Regions from separate parts of the Nocardioides sp. SRI_004 genome, predicted to be linked through region 1. Evidence: riboswitches for the same ligand, from Rfam matches in the RefSeq annotation. Region 1 holds a riboswitch; the other holds the start of a gene.

Region 1 (3,176 bases):
CACAGCCCGCGGTGCAGCATGGCGCCGACGGGCAGCACGAAGAAGACGGTCACCACCGCGACGGGGACCAGGGCCAGGACGACGTACGCGATGCGTCCCGTCGTCCGCCCCCTCGCCCCGCCGACGGCCGTGCTCATCTCCAGCTCACTTCGAGACGATGTCCGTCCACTCCTCCAGCCACGACTGCCGCTGCTCGGCGATCTCGGCCGGGTCGACGGTCTCGGTCTCCTCGGGGCGCTTCGCGAACTTCGCCCAGTCGGCGGGCAGCTCGACGCCGTCGGCGACCGGGAAGACGTACATCGACGGCGGCAGCGCGGCCTGCACCTCCGGCGACAGCAGCCAGTCGATGACCGCGTGCGCGCCCTCGGTGTTGGTGTCCTCGCCCTTCAGCACGCCGGTGTACTCGACCTGCTGGAAGCAGCCGTCGAGCAGCGCCTTCGTCGTCGTCCGGGTCTTGGCCTTGTTGAGCGTGAAGGCCGGCGACGAGTCGTAGGAGACGACGATCGGGCGGTCACCGCCGGAGAAGGTGAAGTCCTCGAAGTAGGCCTCGGTCCAGCCCTTGACGACCTTGGCGCCGTTGGCGGCGAGGTCCTTCCAGTAGCCCTGCCACCCGTCGCCGTAGCGGCCGATCGTGGCCAGAAGGAAGGCCAGGCCCGGCGAGCTGGTGCTCGCGGCCGGGACGACGAGCAGGTCCTTGTAGGCGGGCTCGGTCAGGTCAGCGAGGGTCTGCGGCTCGGCGATCCCCTTGCTGCGGAACCACGCCGAGTCGACGTTGACGCAGACCGCGCCGGTGTCGACGGGCGTGAGCGCGTCGTCGTCGTCGCCCGGCAGCTCGTAGGCCTCGGCACCGTCCGGGAGCTCGGGGGCGTAGGCGTCGAAGACGCCCTCGTCCACGGCCCGGGTCGCGAAGGTGTTGTCGACGCCGAAGACGACGTCGCCGATCGGGTCGTCCTTCGTGAGCACCAGCTGGTTGGTCAGCGCGCCCGCGTCGGCGAGCTTGCTGATCGTCAGCTGGTAGCCGGTGTCCTTCTCGAACTGCTCGACCAGCTCCTCGGGGATCGCGAAGGACTCGTGGGTCACCAGGGTGACCTCGGTGTTCCGCACCCCCGCCTTGTCGTCGTCCTCCTGCCCGACGAGCGAGCAGCCGCCCGCCAGGAGGGTCGCCGCCGTGAGACCGGTGATCGTGGTGAGTGCGCGCGCACGCATGGGTGGACTCCCTTCGCCGGTGCTAACCGGATCAGGTTCGGAGGGTCTGCGGCGTACCGCACTCTCAGCCCGTGGCGCGGGCTCCCCTGTCTGACCGCCCTAGTTTACGGCGGTGTACTCCACCCCGTCGGCCCGGTCCGCCGACGTCGCCTGGCCGCGCGCGACGAGCAGGTCGAGGTGGGCCTTCGTCTCCATCGCAGCCATTCCCTGGCTGAAGACGTCGAGCTCGTCGTAGGCCCGCTCGTGGCGGGTCCAGCCGAGGTCTTTCGCGACCACGAGCGAGGTGACCGTGCCGCGCGCCCGCAGCGAGGCGAGGCACAGCTCGAGACGCTCCTCGTGGTGGGCGAGCAGCTCGTCGACACGCTCGTACGACGACGGGGCGACCGGCCCGTGGGCCGGGAGGATCCGCAGGTCGGGCAGCTGGCGCACCCGCGCCAGCGAGGCCATGAACTGCCCCAGCGGCTGCTCGACGGCCGGCACGGTGAAGCCGATCGACGGGGTGATCGTCGGGAGCACGTGGTCGCCGGCGAAGAGCACGCCCTCGGCCCGGTCGGCGTAGACGTAGTGGCCCGGCGTGTGACCGGGGGTGTGCACCGCGTCGATGACGCGGTGGCCGACCTCGAAGCTGCGGTCGCCCTCCAGCCAGAGGTCGGGGAAGGCCCAGTCCGCCGCGTCGGGCAGCTCGCCGTCGTGGCCGGCCTCCCACAGGTCCGCGATGTCCGCGGCGCCGGCGGTGCGCAGCACCTCGAGGAACGGGCTGCCCTTGATCTCGCCGAGGGAGGCCCGGTGGAGCAGCTCGAGCGCGGGCTTCTCGTCGACGCCGAGGGCCACCTCGGCGCCGTACTCGTGGCCGAGGACGGTGGCCATCGTGAAGTGGTCGCGGTGGACGTGGGTCACGAGGAAGCGCTTGATGTCGCCGAAGCCGGAGTCGATCGAGCGCAGGCTCTTGTCGAGCAGCTCGCGGGCGACCGGGATGGACCAGCCGCCGTCGATGAGGGTGAGCCCGTCGTCCCCCTCGACGACGTACACGTTGATCGCCTTGAGGGCGTCCATCGGCAGCGGCAGCGGGATGCGGTGGATGCCGTCCGCGACCTTCCAGGCGCCCTCGTTGGCCCAGTGCTCGCCGGAGTCCGGCGAGATGGCATGACCGGTCGCGACGCCCTTGGTGCTCATGACCCCGACCTTAGAGAGGGGCCGTCTCGGGTTGGAGGTCGGGGAGGCCGAGGTCGAGGTTGGGCTGCTGGATCCCGCCGTCGACCTCGAGCAGCTTGCCCGTCACGAACTGGCCCGCGCGCGAGGACAGGTAGACCACCGCGGCGGCGATGTCCTCCGCCTCGCCGATCCGGCCGAGGGGTGTCGCCTCCTCCATCTGCTGCTTCATGGCGGGTACGCCGGCGACGAACTCCAGCGCGCTGGTCATCACCGATCCGACGTACACGCCGTTGACGCGGACGGACGGGGCCAGGTCGGTCGCCGCGAGCCGCGTCCAGTGGGCGAGGGCGGCCTTGGCGACGCCGTACGCGAGGTAGCCGCGGGCAGCGGTCCGACCCATCATCGAGCTGATGGAGGTGATCGACTTCTGCCGGCCCTCGCCCGCCGACGCGAGCATCAGCGGGACGGCCGCGCGGCTCAGCGCGTGCGCGGTCGCGACGTTGAAGTGGAAGGACTCCTCGAGATAGGCCACGTCGGTGTCGAGGAAGGCGTTCGGGATGGTGCCGCCGACGTTGTTGACGACGACGTCGAGGCGGCCGAAGGCGTCGTACGCCGCCTGCGCCAGCGCGGCGACCTCGTCGGTGTGCGCGAGGTTCGCCGGTACGACGACCGCTCGCCTGCCGGTCGCCTCGACCCGCTCCTTGACCTCCAGCAGCTGGGCCTCGGTGCGCGAGGAGATCAGCACGTCGGCGCCAGCCTCGGCCAGCGCGACGGCGGTCGCGGCGCCGATGCCGCGACCCGCGCCGGTGACGACGGCG
Region 2 (3,176 bases), on a different contig from region 1:
GGGATGTCGACCGGGAGGTTGACGCCGAGGATCTTGATGCCGAGCAGCTTGTGGTTGCCCACTGCGGAGCTGGTGCCGTCGGGCTTGCCGGTCGTGGTGACGGTGCTCTCGACGGCGTCGATCTTGATCAGGCCGTTGAGCAGGTTGACCCCGGCGACGCGCGCCCACGAGTTGATCTCGATGTTGCCACCGCTCTTGGTGGCCCAGGTCTTGGTCTCGGCGGCGCCGACGCTCAGCAGGCCGGTGACATTGGCCGCGGCGGTGCTGTTGCTGGACGTTCGGGCCGGACCGCCGCTGATCGCGGTCGCCGCGGTCAGGTCGGACGAGACGGTGCTGCCGAGCGCCTTGACGTACGTGGCGCCGGTGTTGGCGGAATAATTCCAGTCGTCGACCGGTGCGGCCTGCGCGGACGGCGACGGGACCGCCACCAGTGCGAAGACCGTCGCCAGGAAGGCGAACAGGCTCAAGAGCTTACGGACGTTCACGGGACCCCATTCCCACAGTGTTTTTCGTTGTCGTGTCCCCCGGCAGAACCCACGCTCCGCCCCGAGAGGGGGTAAAAGCCATGCCGTTCCCGCAGTATCAACGGAGCAATCCCCCCGCAGGTCACGCACAGATGGCGACAGGCTATCGCCTCCGTCCGGCTCGCGTGAGAGGGGTGACCAAACTCGCAGTGGGTACCGGGACGTGTTTCGCGCTCGCGAGCGTTCCTCCCACCATGCACGTGTACGACGCCGTGGTGATCGGGGCAGGCCAGGCCGGCCTGTCCGCGTCGTACCACCTCGGCCGGCTCGGCCTCGACCACGTGGTCCTCGACGCCAACCCCCGCCCGGGCGGGGCGTGGCAGCACCGCTGGGACTCGCTCACGATGAACGACGTCCACGGCGTCGCCGACCTGCCCGACGCGCCCGCCCCCGGCGGCTCGGCCGACCGGGCGAACGCGGTCCTCGCCGACTGGTTCGCGCGCTACGAGGCCGACCACCGGCTGCCCGTCGTCCGGCCCGTGCGCGTGGACCGGGTGACCTCCGAGGGCGACCTGCTGGTGGTGCACGCCGGCGCGCGGCAGTGGACCACGCGGACGCTGGTCAACGCGACCGGCACCTGGACGCAGCCTTTCGTGCCGTCGTACCCGGGGGCGGGGGAGTTCCGCGGCGAGCAGCTGCACACCGCCGACTACCCGGGGCCGGAGCACTTCGACGGCAAGCGGGTGCTCGTCGTCGGTGGCGGGGCCTCGGCCGTGCAGTTCATCGGCGAGCTGGCACCGCGGACCGACGTGCTCTGGGCGACCCGCCGCCCGCCGGTCTGGCGCGAGCACTTCGACGAGAACGTCGGTCGCCATGCGATCGAGATGGTGCAGGAGCGGGTGCGGCAGGGCCTGCCGCCCGCGAGCGTCGTCAGCGTGACCGGCCTCGCCCTGCGTCCGCAGGAGCAGGAGGCCGCGCGGCTGGGCGCCTACGAGCGGCGGCTGCCGATGTTCGAGCGGATCGAGCCGGACGGCGTCCGCTGGGCCGACGGCCGCTTCGAGCGGGTCGACGTGATCCTCTGGGCCACCGGCTTCCGGCCCGCGGTGGCCCACCTCGCACCGCTGCACCTGCGCAGCCCGCACGGCGGGATCGCCCTGCTGCAGAGCGGGTCCGACGTGCAGACCGCGACCACCGCGGAGCGCGACCCGCGGGTCCAGCTGGTCGGCTACGGGCCCTCCGCGAGCACGATCGGGGGCAACCGTGCGGGACGCGCGGCGGCGCTCGCCGTCCGCCGCTTCCTGGACGCGCAGTTGCGCGCCGGGGACCGTGCGCTAGCGTGATCGTCGACAACCCACGGGAGTCCGCGGCAGCGGGCTGAGAGGGAGCTGGAGCCGCTCCGACCGTCACACCTGATCCGGATCATGCCGGCGAAGGAACGGATGAGATGACTGTGCTGCGTGCTGTTCCCCTCGATGTGCCGAGGCTGACCTGCCTCGTGTCCGATGCCGACGACCTGTCGCTGTTGCCGGCGCTCGCCCGGGCCGGCGTGGACGGCTTCCAGGTCCGGGCCAAGGGCCTGACGACCCGCGACCTCGTCGCGCTGAGCCGTGCGGTGCTCGACGCCGTCCGCCCGTACGACGCCCGGGTGCTCGTCAACGACCGGCTGGACGTCGCCCTCGCCGCTGGTGCCGATGGCGTCCACCTCGGCGCCGAGGACCTCGCGGTCGCCGACGCCCGGCGGCTGGCGCCGCACCTCCTGGTCGGCGCGACCTGCCGGACCCGCGCGGGTGCGGAGGCGGCCGCCGCGGACGGTGCCGACTACGCCGGGTTCGGCCCGCTGCTCGCGACGACGTCCAAGGCGGGGCTGCCCGCCCCACTGGGCGTGGACGCGGTCCGCGAGGCCGCCGGCGTCCTCCCGCTCGTCGCGATCGGCGGCCTCACGGCCACCACGGCCACCGGCGCCCGGGCCGCAGGCGCGCACGGCGTGGCCGTGATCGGCGCGATCTGGCGACATCCCGATCCCGTGGCAGCAGCGAAGGAGCTCGTGCAGGCAGTCGCTTAGGCCATGTCTCCCACGCCACCGCCTGCTGCGCGACGTTTCCGACTCGATCTGGCTGCGTTGGGGTCGCTCGACGTGCGATCCAGCATGCCTTCGCGTCCCCGCCTTGCCAGATCGGCCGCAAACGCCGCTCGCGACGGCGCTGACGTGGGAGGCATGGCCTGATGCGGGTCGAGGTGCTCGGCGCCGGCATCGTCGGGCTCACCGTCGCCGACGAGCTGCTCCGCCGTGGCCACGACGTGGTCGTCGTCGACCCGCGGCCCGCCCGCGGGGCGTCGTACGCGGCGGCGGGGATGCTGAGCCCGGCTGCCGAGGTCTGGTACGGCGAGGAGGACGTGCTGCGGCTCGGCACCGCGTCGCTGCGGCTGTGGCCCGCGCTGGCCGACCGCCTGGGGCTCGAGCTGCGTCGCGCCGGCACCCTGCTGGTCGGGTACGACGCCGCGGACCTCCAGCAGGTCGCCAGGCAGGCCGAGCTGCTGACCCGGCACGGCCACGACGCTCGGCTGCTCGACCGCGCCGGCGTGCGGGAGCTGGAGCCGGCGCTGGCCCGCGTGGCCGGGGGTGCGCTGCTGCCCGGCGAGGCGAGTGTCGACCCGCGGGCCGCGTGTGACGCGCTGCTGGCACGGGTGCCGGTGCGGGGCGAGCCGGCGGGC

The links. A riboswitch is a leader RNA that binds a small molecule or an ion and turns the genes downstream of it on or off. The one in region 1 is predicted to bind thiamine pyrophosphate.
Region 2: it holds a riboswitch for thiamine pyrophosphate, as region 1 does, so the genes downstream of both, thiE (thiamine phosphate synthase) here and AC2YHB_RS00195 (thiamine ABC transporter substrate-binding protein) in region 1, are expected to answer to the same signal.

Annotation. Positions count from the first base shown of each region.
Region 1 is NZ_JBYCZV010000001.1:31,958-35,133, reverse strand. Features, by position in the region: gene AC2YHB_RS00200 (ABC transporter permease) at 1-137, opposite strand, end outside; gene AC2YHB_RS00195 (thiamine ABC transporter substrate-binding protein) at 145-1,206, opposite strand; TPP riboswitch at 1,198-1,304, opposite strand; gene AC2YHB_RS00190 (MBL fold metallo-hydrolase) at 1,306-2,379, opposite strand; gene AC2YHB_RS00185 (SDR family oxidoreductase) at 2,390-3,176, opposite strand, start outside.
Region 2 is NZ_JBYCZV010000016.1:110,105-113,280, reverse strand. Features, by position in the region: gene AC2YHB_RS20365 (choice-of-anchor P family protein) at 1-485, opposite strand, end outside; gene AC2YHB_RS20360 (NAD(P)-binding domain-containing protein) at 719-1,804, shown strand; TPP riboswitch at 1,808-1,918, shown strand; gene thiE (thiamine phosphate synthase) at 1,909-2,526, shown strand; gene AC2YHB_RS20350 (FAD-dependent oxidoreductase) at 2,688-3,176, shown strand, end outside.